Regions from separate parts of the Cupriavidus sp. USMAA2-4 genome, predicted to be linked through region 1. Evidence: predicted binding sites of a transcription regulator. Region 1 holds the regulator's gene; each other region holds the start of a gene.
The links. Region 1 encodes HrcA, which represses chaperone genes, less so after heat shock. Its sites were predicted from a motif close to TTAGCACTCNNNNNNNNNGAGTGCTAA; they were not measured.
Positions count from the first base shown of each region.

Region 2: a site for HrcA is predicted at 2,788-2,814, ahead of rpoH (RNA polymerase sigma factor RpoH). Genes of this name have one in related genera too.
Region 3: a site for HrcA is predicted at 2,680-2,706, ahead of groES (co-chaperone GroES). Genes of this name have one in related genera too.

Region 1 covers NZ_CP017748.1:970,884-975,567, reverse strand. The annotation lists gene BKK79_RS04310 (NAD kinase) at 1-808, opposite strand, end outside; gene hrcA (heat-inducible transcriptional repressor HrcA) at 921-1,955, shown strand; gene hemH (ferrochelatase) at 2,033-3,148, shown strand; gene BKK79_RS04295 (RNA-binding S4 domain-containing protein) at 3,145-3,540, shown strand; gene BKK79_RS41070 (hypothetical protein) at 3,561-3,716, opposite strand; gene grpE (nucleotide exchange factor GrpE) at 3,984-4,532, shown strand; gene BKK79_RS04280 (thioredoxin family protein) at 4,669-4,684, shown strand, end outside.
Region 2 covers NZ_CP017748.1:1,996,299-2,000,982, reverse strand. The annotation lists gene BKK79_RS08760 (heme o synthase) at 1-873, shown strand, start outside; gene BKK79_RS08755 (SCO family protein) at 1,085-1,648, shown strand; gene rpoH (RNA polymerase sigma factor RpoH) at 1,776-2,654, opposite strand; gene BKK79_RS08745 (pirin family protein) at 3,066-3,944, shown strand; gene ybiB (DNA-binding protein YbiB) at 3,997-4,684, opposite strand, start outside.
Region 3 covers NZ_CP017748.1:323,294-327,977, reverse strand. The annotation lists gene BKK79_RS01540 (alpha/beta hydrolase) at 1-178, opposite strand, end outside; gene groL (chaperonin GroEL) at 569-2,203, opposite strand; gene groES (co-chaperone GroES) at 2,326-2,616, opposite strand; gene BKK79_RS01525 (nitroreductase family protein) at 2,982-3,581, shown strand; gene BKK79_RS01520 (LLM class flavin-dependent oxidoreductase) at 3,632-4,684, opposite strand, start outside.

The DNA of each region.
Region 1 (4,684 bases):
GGCGCACCACGATGCGGTCGCCGGGCAGCAGCGAGGTCAGCGACTGCATGTCGAAGTTGACGCTGGCGTCGCGCGCGGTGGCCACCTCGATGGTCACCTCGGCATCGTGCGGCAGCACGATCGGGCGGTTGGACAGCGCGTGGGGTGCGATCGGCACCAGCACCAGGCCGGACAGCGTGGGATGCAGGATCGGGCCGCCGGCCGACAGGGCGTAGGCGGTGGAGCCGGTCGGGGTGGAGACGATGAGGCCGTCCGAACGCTGGTTATACATGAAATAGCCATCCACCGAGACGGCCAGCTCCACCATGCCGGAAATGCCGGAGCGGTTGACCACCACGTCGTTGAAGGCCAGCGCCGAGAAGATCTGCTCGTCGTCGCGCACCACGCGCGATTCCAGCAGCATGCGCGTCTCCGCCTCGTAGCGGCCGGCCAGCATGTCGGGCAGCACCGACTGGACGTCTTCCAGCGGGATGTCGGTCATGAAGCCGAGCCGCCCGTGGTTGACCCCGATCAGCGGCACGTCGTGGCCGGCGAGCTGGCGGGCGATCCCCAGCAGCGTGCCGTCCCCGCCCAGCACCACCGCCACGTCGGCCTCGCGGCCGATCTCCTCCGGTGCCAGCGCCGGATAGCCGGTCAGGCCGGTGGCCAGCGCGGTATCGCGCTCGAACACCACGTCCTGGCCGTTCTTGAGGATGCAGGAAGCCAGCTCCTCGAGCCGCGCCTCGATGCCGGCGGTGGAGTAGCGGCCGATCAGGGCCACGGTGCGGAAGGGCGCGCGGGCGGCGCCAGGCTTGGGGTGTGCGGACATGCCGGGATTAGACCATACCGCCGTGACCATTGTCAGCATGGCCTGCCGCCGCGGCGGCAGGCCGTTGCGCGATACGCCCCATCCGGTAAAAGTTGCGTAAAATCGGGGCACTATGGATGAACGTTCGAAAACGCTGCTCAAGACCCTGATCGAGCGCTACATTGCCGAGGGGCAGCCGGTCGGCTCGCGGACCCTGTCCAAGTACTCGGGGCTGGACCTGTCGCCGGCCACCATCCGCAATGTGATGTCCGATCTGGAGGAGATGGGTTTCATCTCCAGTCCGCACACTTCGGCGGGCCGCGTGCCCACGCCGCGCGGCTACCGTCTGTTCGTCGACTCCATCCTGACCACCAAGGCGCCCGAGGGCACGCCCGCCCGCAGCGAACTGGCCGAGCTGATCCAGGACCAGCTCAGCGGCCAGCAGCTGGCCCCGCAGCGTATCCTCAGCAGTGCCGCGCGCACCCTGTCCAACCTGTCGCACTTCGCCGGCGTGGTGATGACGCCGCGGCGTGCCCAGGCCTTCCGGCAGGTCGAGTTCATGCGCCTGTCGGCCAAGCGCATCCTGCTGATCATCGTCACCCCCGAGGGCGATGTGCAGAACCGCATCATCCAGACCGAGCTGGCGTATACCCCGGCCCAGCTGGTGGAGGCGGCCAATTTCTTCAACTCCCACTACGCCGGCATGAGCTTCGACGCCGTGCGCGACCACCTGCGCGGCGAACTGCAGGCGCTGCGCCTGGACATGTCGCAGCTGATGCAGGCGGCGGTGCAGGCGGGCAGCGACGCCATGGCCGAGGAGGATGAGCAGGTCTTCATTTCCGGCGAGCGCAAGCTGCTGGAGGTGGAGGACCTGTCGTCCAGCATGGACAAGCTGCGCCGGCTGTTCGACGTGTTCGAGCACAAGACCAGCCTGCTGCAGCTGCTCGATGTATCCAGCCATGCCGAGGGCGTGCAGATCTTCATCGGCGGCGAGAGCCGGCTGGTGCCGCTGGAGGACATGGCGATCATCACCGCACCCTACGAGGTCGACGGGCAGATCGTCGGCACGCTGGGCGTGATCGGTCCGACCCGGATGGCCTACGACCGCGTGATTCCCATCGTCGACATCACCGCCCGGCTGCTGTCCAGCGCACTCAGCCAGAGTTGACGTTCGTCCCGTGCCGGCGCGCGGCGACCGGCCGGGCCCGTACCCGGCGCGCGCGGGCGCGCCAAACCGGAATTGACATGACGTTTTCGCCAGAACCGGCCTACCAGCACGGCCAGGTGACGCGTACCGCGATCCTGCTGGTCAACCTCGGGACCCCGGACGCGCCGACGCCCAAAGCGGTAGGGCGCTACCTGAAGCAGTTCCTGTCCGATCCGCGCGTGGTCGAGATTCCCCGCGCCGCCTGGCTGCCCATCCTGTACGGGGCCATCCTGCCGCTGCGCTCGCGTGCTTCGGCGCTGAAGTATGAGTCGATCTGGCTGCGCGAGGCCCATATGACGGGTTCGCCGCTGCTCGTATACAGCGAGCGCCAGGCGCACGCCCTGCAACTGCTGCTCAACCAGCATGGGCACGAGGTGACCGTGGCCTGCGCGATGCGCTACGGCAACCCGTCGATCGCGTCGGTGATGGAAGCGCTGCGCCGCCAGGGCGCCGAACGGGTGCTGGTGCTGCCGATGTATCCGCAATACTCGGCCAGTACCACCGCGACCGCCTTCGACGAGGCCTTCCGTGTGCTGGCCGCCTGGCGCAACCAGCCGGAGCTGCGCCTGGTCAAGCATTTCCATGACCATCCGGCCTATATCGGCGCGCTGCACCAGCAGGTCGGCGCCTATTGGGCCCAGCACGGCATGCCGGACTTCGCGCGCGGCGACAAGCTGATCCTGTCCTTCCACGGCCTGCCGCGGCGCATGCTCGAGCTGGGCGATCCCTATCACTGCGAATGCCTGAAGACGGGGCGGCTGCTGGGCGAGGCGCTGGGCCTGCAGCCCGGGCAGTACCAGGTGACCTTCCAGTCGCGCTTCGGCCGGGCGGAGTGGCTGCAGCCCTATACCGCGCCCACGCTGCGCGAACTGGGCCGGGTCGGCGCCGGCCGCGTCGACGTGTTCTGCCCGGGCTTCCCGGCGGACTGCATCGAGACGCTCGAAGAGATCGCCATCGAGGGGATGTCCGTGTTCCGTGTGGCCGGCGGCAAGGATTTCCATTTCATTCCCTGCCTCAACGATGCGCCGGCCTGGATCGCCGGCCTGGCCGAGATCGCCTTGCAGCACCTGCAGGGCTGGGATCTCCGTGCGCCGCATCCGCACGAACTCGAAGCCCGGCGCACGCGTGCCCAGACCCGGGGGGCTGCCGCATGAATGTCAGTTTCGAGCCGGAGGCACGGCTGCGCATCGACAAGTGGCTGTGGTGCGCGCGCTTCTTCAAGACCCGCTCGCTGGCAGCGGAGGCTGTCGAGCGCGGGCGGGTGCAGGTCAACGGTCAGGGCTGCAAGAGCTCACGCGAGGTGCGGCCGGGCGACACGGTGGTGTTGGAGGCGCATGGACAGCGTTGGGAAGTGCTGGTGAAAGGCATCGCGGCGGCACGCGGGCCGGCGCCGGTGGCGCAGTCGCTCTACGCCGAGAGCGAAGCCAGCCAGGCGCGTAGGCAGGTCGAGGCGGAGCGCCGCCGCCTGCATAGCGAACCCGCCGCGCAGTGGCACGGCAGGCCGACCAAACGCGATCGGCGGCGCATCGACGGACTCGGAGACTGAGGCGGATCGTGCCGACCCGCTCAGCGCAGGTGCTGCACGATATAGTGCTTGAAGATGGCCTTGCCGCTGCCGTATTCGGTGTCGCGCGGCGTCAGCGCGCCGGACGCGCAGATGAAAACGGTCATCGCCGACAAGGCGGCGAGCAGGCAGATCGCGATGACAGGCAGTTTATGCATGGCAACCCCTTCGGCATGGACCCGCAGGCAATGCATCCGCGCCCCCCGTTATTTTTATCACTTTATTCAAAACCATCTTAGTAGGTGCGGTGCAGCATGGCAACACGGCGTTGATTGCACTGGACGGGGCTTTGTAACCGCGTGTTTCAACGGCTGCCGGCGCGACTCTTGAAAATCGCCCGGCTGCCTCCAGTTGGGGGTTAGACTTGCCGATTGACCTCCCAACGGCCGCGCCAGGCGCGTGCCGTGCTTTATTTACGGATCGACATGGAAGAACATAAGCAGACGCCATCCCCGACGACGCCCGCGGGCGAGGACACCAGCAACGCGGCGCCGGCCCAGGCCGAGGCCGCCGTGGTGGAGGATGTGGCGGCACAGATCGCCGCTCTCGAGGCCAAGGCGCGCGAGCACTACGACATGTACCTGCGCGCGACGGCCGAGGGCGAGAACATCCGCCGCCGTGCCCAGGACGACGTGTCCAAGGCCCACAAATTCGCCATCGAGAGCTTCGCCGACTACCTGCTGCCGGTCATGGACAGCCTGCAGGCGGCGCTGGCCGACGGTTCGGGCGACATCGCCAAGCTGCGCGAAGGCGTGGAACTGACCGCGCGCCAGCTCAGCAATGCCTTCGAGAAAGGCAAGGTTGTCGAACTCAACCCGGTCGGTGAAAAATTCGACCCGCACAAGCACCAGGCCATCTCGATGGTGCCTTCGGAGCAGGAACCCAATACGGTGGTGGCGGTGCTGCAGCGCGGCTACCTGATCGCCGATCGAGTGCTTCGTCCGGCACTCGTTACGGTGTCCGCCCCGAAGTAAGCCACGCGCAGGGCGCGCCGGTCGCGCCGCGGCGCGGGCGCCCCGCGGCGCCAGCAAGACGCCCGGTGCCGGCAGGCCCGGGCGTTTTTTCATGCCGGTCGCCGCCTCGGGCGGCTTTTCCCCGGGAGGGAATCCCATGTGCAGCGACACCA
Region 2 (4,684 bases), 1.0 Mb from region 1:
CACATGACGCGCCAGTATGCGGCGCTCACCAAACCGCGCGTGACGCAACTGGCCGTCTTCTGCGCCGTCATCGGCATGTTCCTGGCCACGCCGGGCATGGTGCCCTGGCCGGTGCTGCTGGGCGGCGCCGCCGGTATCTGGCTGCTGGCGGGCGCCGCCTTCGCCATCAACTGCCTGGTCGAGCAGAAGATCGACGCGCTGATGCGGCGTACGGCCTGGCGCCCCTCGGCCACCGGCGAGATCGGCACGGCACAGACGCTGGCGTTCTCGGCGGTGCTGGGCGGGGCCGGCATGTGGCTGCTGCACGTCTTCACCAATGACCTGACCATGTGGCTGACGGTGGCCACCTTCGTCGGCTACGCGGTCATCTACACCATCCTGCTGAAGCCGGCCACACCGCAGAACATCGTCATCGGTGGCCTGTCGGGCGCCATGCCGCCGGCCCTGGGCTGGGCCGCGGTAACCGGCACGGTGCCGGCCGAGGCATGGTTCCTGGTGCTGATCATCTTCACCTGGACGCCGCCGCATTTCTGGGCGCTGGCGCTGTACCGCCGCGCCGACTACGCCAAGTCCGGCCTGCCGATGCTGCCGATCACGCATGGCGAGCGCTTCACCCTGCTCAATATCCTGTTGTACACACTGGTGATGATCGCCGCCACGCTGCTGCCGTTCATCTACGGCATGAGCGGCCTGATCTACCTGGTGGCGGCGCTGGTGCTGGGTGGCGGCTTTCTGTCCTACTCCTGGCGGCTGTACCGCAACTACTCGGACGAACTGGCGCAGCGCACCTTCCGCTTCTCGATCCTCTACCTGTCACTGCTGTTCGCTGTGCTGCTGGTGGATCACTATTTCAAGTTCGTGCTGCCGCTCTGAGCCAGCACTGCCCCCGGCGCGACACTTTGTCGCGCCGGGGCGCGCCTGCATGCGGATGGGCGATACTCGCCAGTGTGATGAACCGAGCGGGAAGCGCATGGCCATGCGGATGGCCTGCATCCGGCCCGCTCCCCCGACGAACCCTGCAATGTCCAAGCCCCGCCCCTTCCCGTCTTTCTCCTGCTTCGGCCGCCTGCGGCAATATGCCGCAATGGCGCTGCTGGCTCTGATGCTGGCGGCTTGCGGGCAATCCGCTCCGAAGTTCCAGAACATCGACATCACGGGCGGCAGCGAATTCGGCAAGGATTTCAGCCTGGTCGATCATCACGGCAAGGTGCGCACGCTGGCTGACTTCAAGGGCAAGGCGGTCGTGATGTTCTTCGGCTACACGCATTGCCCCGACGTGTGCCCGACCACGCTGGCCGAACTGAAGGGCGTGATGGAAGCGCTGGGACCCGATGCCGACCGCGTGCAGGTGTTGTTCGTCACGGTCGATCCCGAGCGGGATACCCAGCAGTTGCTGGCGCAATACGTGCCCGCTTTCGATTCGCGTTTCCTGGGCATGCGCCCGGCCGACGAGGCGGCGCTGCAGAAAGTCACCAAGGACTTCAAGGTCTACTACGCCAAGGTGCCCGGCACCTCGCCCGGCAACTATACGATGGACCATTCGGCGGGCAGCTACGTGTTCGATCCGCAGGGACGGCTGCGCCTGTTCATCCGCCACGGCCAGGGGCCCGAGCCGATCGCGCACGACCTGAAACTGCTGCTGTCCTGATTGCGCCGCGCACTCGCGCAGGCAGGGGAAAACGCAGGCAGCGAAAAAGAAAGGGCCGGTTCACGGGGAACCGGCCCTTTGCCATTCCGCCCGGCGGACGCGCTGTGCGCGGCGCCGGCAAGGACGCTCAGGCGAAGGCCTGCAGCGCGCCCTTCATCTTTTTCATGGCCGCCGCCTCGATCTGGCGGATGCGCTCGGCGGAAACGCCGAACTCGTCGGCCAGTTCATGCAGCGTGGCGCCGCCCGAACCGTCGTCGTTGACGTGCAGCCAACGGGCCTCGATGATGCGGCGGCTACGCTGATCGAGCTTGCCGAGCGCCTCTTCCAGGCCTTCCACCTGCATACGGTCGCTGCGCTTGGCTTCGAGCACGCGGGTGGGTTCGTTGTGATTGTCGGCCAGATACGCGATCGGGGCGAATTCCTCTTCGCCGTCGTCGACCTGCCCTTCCAGCGCCAGGTCGCCGCCCGACAACCGGGTTTCCATCTCCATCACTTCCTCGGGCTTGACGTTGAGCTCGCGCGCAACGGCTTCGACCTGCTCGGGCGTGAAGGTGTTGTGGGTTTCCTGCTTGTGGCTGCGCAGGTTGAAGAACAGCTTGCGCTGGGCCTTGGTGGTGGCCACCTTGACCATGCGCCAGTTCTTCAGCACGTACTCGTGGATCTCGGCCTTGATCCAGTGGATGGCGTACGAAACCAGGCGCACGCCCTGGTCGGGATCGAAGCGCTTGACGGCCTTCATCAGGCCGATATTGCCTTCCTGGATCAGGTCGGCGTGGGGCAGGCCGTAGCCCAGGTACTGGCGTGCCACGGATACGACCAGGCGCAGGTGGGACATCACCAGCCGGCGTGCCGCATCGACGGAATCATGGTCGCGCAACTCGCGCGCGAGACGCTGCTCCTCTTCGACGGAGAGCATCGGGACGCGGTGGACCGCCTGGATGTAACTGTCGAGGTTGCCCAGGTTGCCGGGCATGGCCAGCGCAAGGCTGGCGCCGCGCTGCGGCATCGCGGGCAGGGTGGTGGATTGGATCGAATCGGCAGACAGGACTGCGTTCACTCATTGGCTCCTTTTGCGTCCGGCCGGCGGGTTGCCGGGGGTGCTGTTTCCCTCGGGGAAACGCACTGCATTGCAACACATATTAGCACTCAAGCCGGTTGACTGCTAATTCGACTGGCAATGTGGTCAATAGTTCCAGACGATTGCTATTTCAGAATGGATAGCATGAATTTGTATGGCGTATAACGCACTTCCCGGCGCGAGGGCCCGCTCGCAACTAGCATTAGAGATGCAGATCGCCGCCTGGTTCTGCCCTTTCGGCCAATAGAGTGGGAGCGGCGGGCGGGAGCGGCGTTTACACTGCGGATGCGCCACTTCGCCGATGCCGTCTCCACGGTACATTCATTCCCAGGAGGATCTATGTCTGTCATCGAACACCTGCTCAATCCCCATGTCCGGGACCTGGGCGATTTCACCGTGCGCCGCGTCCTGCCCGCGGCGGCCGCGCAGACGGTGGGGCCCTTCATCTTCCTCGACCATATGGGCCCGGTGGCGATGCCGCCCGGCAAGGGGGCGGACGTCCGTCCGCATCCGCACATCGGCCTGGCCACGGTGACCTACCTGTTCGAGGGCGAATTCCTCCATCGTGACAGCCTGGGCAACGAGCAGGTGATCCGCCCCGGCGACGTCAACTGGATGACCGCCGGCCGCGGCATCGCGCATTCGGAGCGCTCGCCGCAATCCGAGCGGCCGGCCGGACCGCACCTGCACGGCATCCAGACCTGGGTGGCACTGCCGAAGGCCTACGAGGACGTGGAGCCCTCGTTTCACCACTTCGGCGCCGCCAGCCTGCCGCGGCTGGAGTTGCCCGGAGTGCGCCTGACGGTGATCGCCGGCGATGCCTTCGGCCAGGAGTCGCCGGTGCGTGTCTTCAGCCGTACGCTCTACGTTGCCCTGGAGATGGAGGCGGGCGCCACGCTGGTGATTCCTCCCGAGCATGTGGAGCGTGGTGTCTATGTCGTCGAAGGCGGCATCGCCGTCGATGGCGAGGCCATTCCGGCCGAGCACCTGGCGACGCTGGTGCAGGGGGAGACGGTGACACTGAGTGCCACGACGCGGGCGCGCGTGATGCTGCTCGGCGGCGAGCCGCTGGACGGCCGCCGCTTCATCTACTGGAACTTCGTGGCCAGCAGCAAGGAGGCCATCGAGGCGGCGGCGCAGCGTTGGGAAGACAATCTCTTTCCGCAAGTGCCAGGCGAGACCGAACGCATCCCGCTGCCGCCGCGCCGCCCGTCCTGACGGGCAGGGCGGCAGCCTTGGCCGGTGTCGCCGCCTGGAGGAGGGCGCAGCCCTAGACCGGGCTGGCCCAATTCACCTGCGCGCCATCGCGCAGGCAGGCGCGGATGGCCTCGACCTGGGCCGCGATGGGCGCCGGCACGGCTAGCTTGCCTTCCAGCACCGCGCGGATCCAGGCCACGGTCTGCTCGACGCTGGTGCCAGCCGGCAGGTCCGGCACGTCGGCAATGGAACCGGAGGCCGGCTCGACCAGCGTGCGCTGGTGCCCGTCGTGCAGCCAGTCGATGCGCCCGCCGCGGCGGGCATCGGCCACCACTTCGCCTTCGGTGCCGCGCGCCAGCAATACGTTGGCCGGCTCGTGCGAAAAGAAGTCGGTCAGCGTCTCGCGGTATTCCGGATGTGTGTAGCTGTACAGGCGCAGGGCTTCGGCCGGGCTGTGGCCACCCACCGGCTGCAGCAGCTTGACCACGGTGTGGGCCGAGTTGCGCAGGCCGACGATGTCGCGCTTGTCGAGCAGGCGGCTCAGTGCCGGCGACAGGACGTCGATCGGCAGCACCGCCAGCGGCAGCCCGCCGCCGCTGCCGCGCAGCCGTGTCGCGGCTTCGGCAGTGCTGGAGCACAGCGGCTCGCCCAGTGCCTCGAACAGTGCCAGGCTGGTCAGGCGTCCGGCGAAGTGCCGGATGCCGTGCACCAGGACCGGGGTGCCGGCGCGTGCCAGCAGCATGGCCAGCAGCGGTACCAGG
Region 3 (4,684 bases), 650 kb from region 1:
AGGCGATCTTCGCATCGAGCGGATCGAGCGCGTTGATGGGCGGGCGCTTGGCGCGCGCGATCAGGTCCAGCAGCTGCGCCACCTGCGGATCCAGCGCGGCGTCCGGCCTGCCGGCCTGGGGCCGCGGGTCGGAAGAAGCCTGGGGGGAGCCGGGGGTGGTGGAGGAGGCAGCGGACATGGGAAGCGAGGTCAAGCGGATATACGGGACAAGCTGCAAACGGAAATCTGATCACGCAAACGTCATCGGCGGGATGCGCACCGGCACACCGGCCGCCCCGGGATCGGCATCTCGCCTCCATACCGGAAGTTCGAATTATGAACGATCGTTCGATTTTTTACATCATGCCAGTGAACGGCGCGGCGGGCATTACGAAATAACCCCGATTCCGGCCGCTGACGCAGATTTTGCGCGATGATCGCGCAAAACGCGAACGGAGCCTTGACAGCCCGGCCGATGCGCCGCAGGCCTGCAAGAACAACGCCCCCTGGGCCGCGAAGCCGAGGGGGCGTTGGTCCGGGGCCTGCCAGGCACCCGGGGAAACAGCGGAGAAAGGGAAAGACGGGTGCTCTAGAAGTCCAGCCCGGCGCCGGCACCCGGCCCTTGTGCCACGCTCGGCTCCTCGCCCTTGGGCAGCTCGAACACCGCCGCATCGGTGGTCAGGATCAGGCCCGCCACCGACGCCGCGTTCTGCAGGGCGGTGCGCGTCACCTTGGTCGGGTCCACCACGCCGCCCTCGACCAGGTCGCCGTACTCGCCGGTGGCGGCGTTGTAGCCGAAATTGCCGCTGGCTTCGGCGACACGCGCCACCACCACGCTGGCTTCCTCGCCGGCATTGGCGACGATCTGCCGCAGCGGCTCTTCCAGCGCCCGCAGCACGATCTTCACGCCGGCTTCCTGGTCGGCGTTGGCTCCCGCGACGCCGCGCACGGCCGCGCGGGCACGGATCAGCGCCACGCCGCCGCCGGGGACAATGCCTTCTTCCACGGCCGCGCGGGTAGCGTGCAGCGCGTCCTCCACGCGTGCCTTCTTTTCCTTCACTTCGACTTCGGTCGCGCCACCCACCTTGAGCACGGCCACGCCGCCGGCCAGCTTGGCCACGCGTTCCTGCAGCTTCTCGCGGTCATAGTCCGAGCTGGCTTCCTCGATCTGGGCACGGATCTGCTGCACGCGCGCCTGGATGCGCGCCGCCTCGCCTCCCCCGCCGATGATGGTGGTGTTCTCCTTGCCGATCTCCACGCGCGAGGCCTGGCCCAGGTCATGCAGCCCGGCCTTCTCCAGCGTCAGGCCGATCTCCTCGGAAATGACGGTACCGGCGGTCAGGATGGCGATGTCTTCCAGCAGGGCCTTGCGGCGGTCGCCGAAGCCCGGCGCCTTCACCGCGGCCACCTTGAGGATGCCGCGGATATTGTTGACCACCAGCGTGGCCAGCGCCTCGCCCTCGACGTCTTCCGCCACGATCAGCAGCGGCCGGCCGGCCTTGGCCACCTGCTCCAGCACCGGCAGCAGGTCGCGGATGCTGGAGATCTTCTTGTCCACCAGCAGCAGGTAGGGCTGCTCCAGCGCGACGATCTGCTTCTCCGGCTGGTTGATGAAATAGGGCGACAGGTAGCCGCGGTCGAACTGCATGCCCTCGACCACCTCCAGCTCATCGCCGAGCGACTTGCCGTCTTCCACGGTGATCACGCCCTCCTTGCCCACCTTGTCGATGGCCTCGGCGATGCGCTCGCCGATGGCGCTCTCGCCGTTGGCCGAGATGGTGCCGACCTGGGCGATCTCCTTGCTGGTGGTGGTGGGCTTGCTGATGCGGCGCAGCTCCTCGATGGCCACGGCCACCGCCTTGTCGATGCCGCGCTTGAGATCCTGCGGATTGAGTCCGGCCGCCACGTACTTCACCCCCTCGCGCACGATGGCCTGGGCCAGCACGGTCGCCGTGGTGGTGCCATCGCCGGCGTTGTCGCTGGTCTTGGCCGCGACTTCCTTGACGAGTTGCGCGCCGATGTTCTGCAACTTGTCCTGCAGCTCGATCTCCTTGGCCACGGACACGCCGTCCTTGGTCACGGTCGGGCCGCCGAAGCTGCGCTCCAGCACCACGTTGCGGCCCTTCGGGCCCAGCGTGACCTTGACCGCGTTGGCCAGGATGTTGACGCCTTCGACCACCTTGGCCCGTGCTGCGTCGCTGAACACTACGTCTTTCGCTGCCATCTCTGCTTTCCTTTGTCCTTTCTTCCTGATCCGGTTCCGATCGTGCCGATGTTCTCCATCGTGCCGATGATCCCGATCGCTTCTTTCGTTCTGCGTGGGGCTTGCCGCTGCGCGCGACGCGCTCAGCGCTCGACCACCGCGACCACGTCCTCTTCGCGCAGCACCAGCAGCTCCTCGCCGCCGATCTTCACCGCCTGCCCGGCGTACTTGCCGAACAGCACGCGATCGCCCACGCGCAGGTCCGGCGCAATACGCTCGCCGGCTTCGTTGCGGCGGCCGGGACCGACCGCCACCACCTCGCCCTGGTCGGGCTTCTCGGCGGCGTTGTCCGGGATGACGATGCCGGACTGGGTACGGGTTTCGTTTTCCGACCGCTTGACGATCACGCGGTCATGCAATGGGCGAAGGCTCATCTGTTCTGGGCTCCAGGGAAATCGGGCGGGCGCGGGAGGCCGGGATCGGCGCGGTGCCGGCCATCAGCACTCCCTGCGAACGAGTGCCAAAGTATAGGAAGCCCCCCCGGCACGCGCGAACTGATCATTTCGCATTTACATAGGCGCCCGTCGCGCAGCACACAGCACGGCATGGCACCGTGCAGCAGGTGCCTTCTTGCCGCCGTGCACCGTTCGAAGGATTCCTCGCAAGCTCATGCGGATTTCCCGCTTCCCTTTTGCACGGGCTTGCGCAAGGCTCCCACCTGCACGGTAACCGCGGCAGCGATAGAAGCCACAGCAGCAGCGACCGCCGCCCTATCCCTCATCCGCCCCAAGGAGCCTCCATGACCCAGCCACGCCAAGCCGACCACGACATCGATCCGCTGTTCCTGCAGCGCTGGTCGCCCCGCGCCTTCACGGCGGAAGCCATCGCGCCGCAGACCTTGCTGCGCTTCTTCGAGGCCGCACGCTGGGCACCGTCCGGCTACAACGCGCAGCCCTGGCGCTTCATCTATGCGCGGCGCGACACGCCGGACTGGCAGCCGCTCTTCGCCTCGCTGTCGGAGTACAACCAGGGCTGGGCCGCGCGCGCGGCCGTGCTGGTGGCGGTGCTGTCGCGCAAGACCTGGACAGCGCCGGGCAAGAGCGAGCCGCAGCCGGTCGCCACGCATTCCTTCGACGCGGGTGCCGCCTGGGCCAACCTGGCGCTGCAGGCCACCGCGGCGGGCTGGCACGCCCACGGCATCGGCGGCTTCGACAAGGCGCGCCTGCGCGAGGCGCTCGGCATTCCCGAGGACTACGCCATCGAAGCGGTGGTGGCCATCGGCCGGCAGGGCGACAAGTCCTTGCTGCCCGAGGCGCTGCAGGCGCGCGAGCAGCCCAACGAGCGCCTGCCGCTGGCGCGACTGGTCAGCGAAGGGCGCTTTGCCTTCGCCGAAGACTGAACGGCGACCAGGCTGCCTCGCACCGGGCAGGCAGCCTGGCACGCACGGACTCAGGCGGCATCCGCCGCGTCGGCCCGTCTCCGCGCGGCCGGATGCGGCGGCCGCCGCAGCCCGAGATGCTCGCGCAGCGTGGTGCCGCTGTAGTCAGTGCGGAACAGGCCGCGCCGCCGCAACTCGGGCAGCACCAGTTCGATGAAGTCAGTGAGGCCGCCGGGCAGCACCGGCGCCATCACGTTGAAACCGTCCGCGCCATAGGCCTGGAAGCGCTCCTCCAGCGCATCGGCGATCTGCGCCGGCGTGCCGACCAGTTGCCAGTGGCCGCGCGCGCCTGCCACGCGCTGGTAGAGCTGGCGGATGGTCAGGTTCTCGCGCCGCGCCAGGTCGAGCATCAGGCCCTGGCGGCTCTTGCTGCCGTTGGTGGGCGGCAGCTCCGGGATGGGCCCGTCGAGCGGATACGCGGACAGGTCCGCCCCGGTCAGGGCCGACACCAGCGCCAGCCCGACCACCGGATCGATCAGCGCCTGCAACTGCTCGAACTTCTCGCGCGCCTCGGCCTCGCTGTGCCCCACCACCGGAAACACGCCCGGCAGGATCTTCAGGTCCTCGGGCCGGCGGCCGTGGCCGGCCAGCCGCCCCTTCAGATCGGCATAGAAAGCCACAGCATCTTCCAGGGTCTGCTGGGCGGTGAAGACCACCTCGCCGCGGCGCGCGGCCAGTTCCTTGCCGGGCTCGGAGGAGCCGGCCTGCACCACCACCGGCTGCCCCTGCGGGGGACGCGCGACGTTGAGCGGCCCCTGCACGCTGAAATGCCGGCCGCGGTGGCCCAGCACGTGGCGCCGCGCCGGCTCGTAGTAGCGCCCGCTCGCCTTGTCGCGCAGGAAGGCATCGTCCTCCCAGCTGTCCCACAGGCCGCTGACCACGTCGGCGAATTCTTCGGCACGCTGGTAGCGCTCCTCGTGGCTGAAGTGCCGCACCCGGTTGAAATTGCGCGCCTCGTGCTCGCTGGACGAGGTCACCAGGTTCCAGCCCGCGCGGCCTCCCGAGAGATGGTCGAGCGAGGCGAACTTGCGCGCGATGTGATAGGGCTCGTTGAAGCTGGTCGA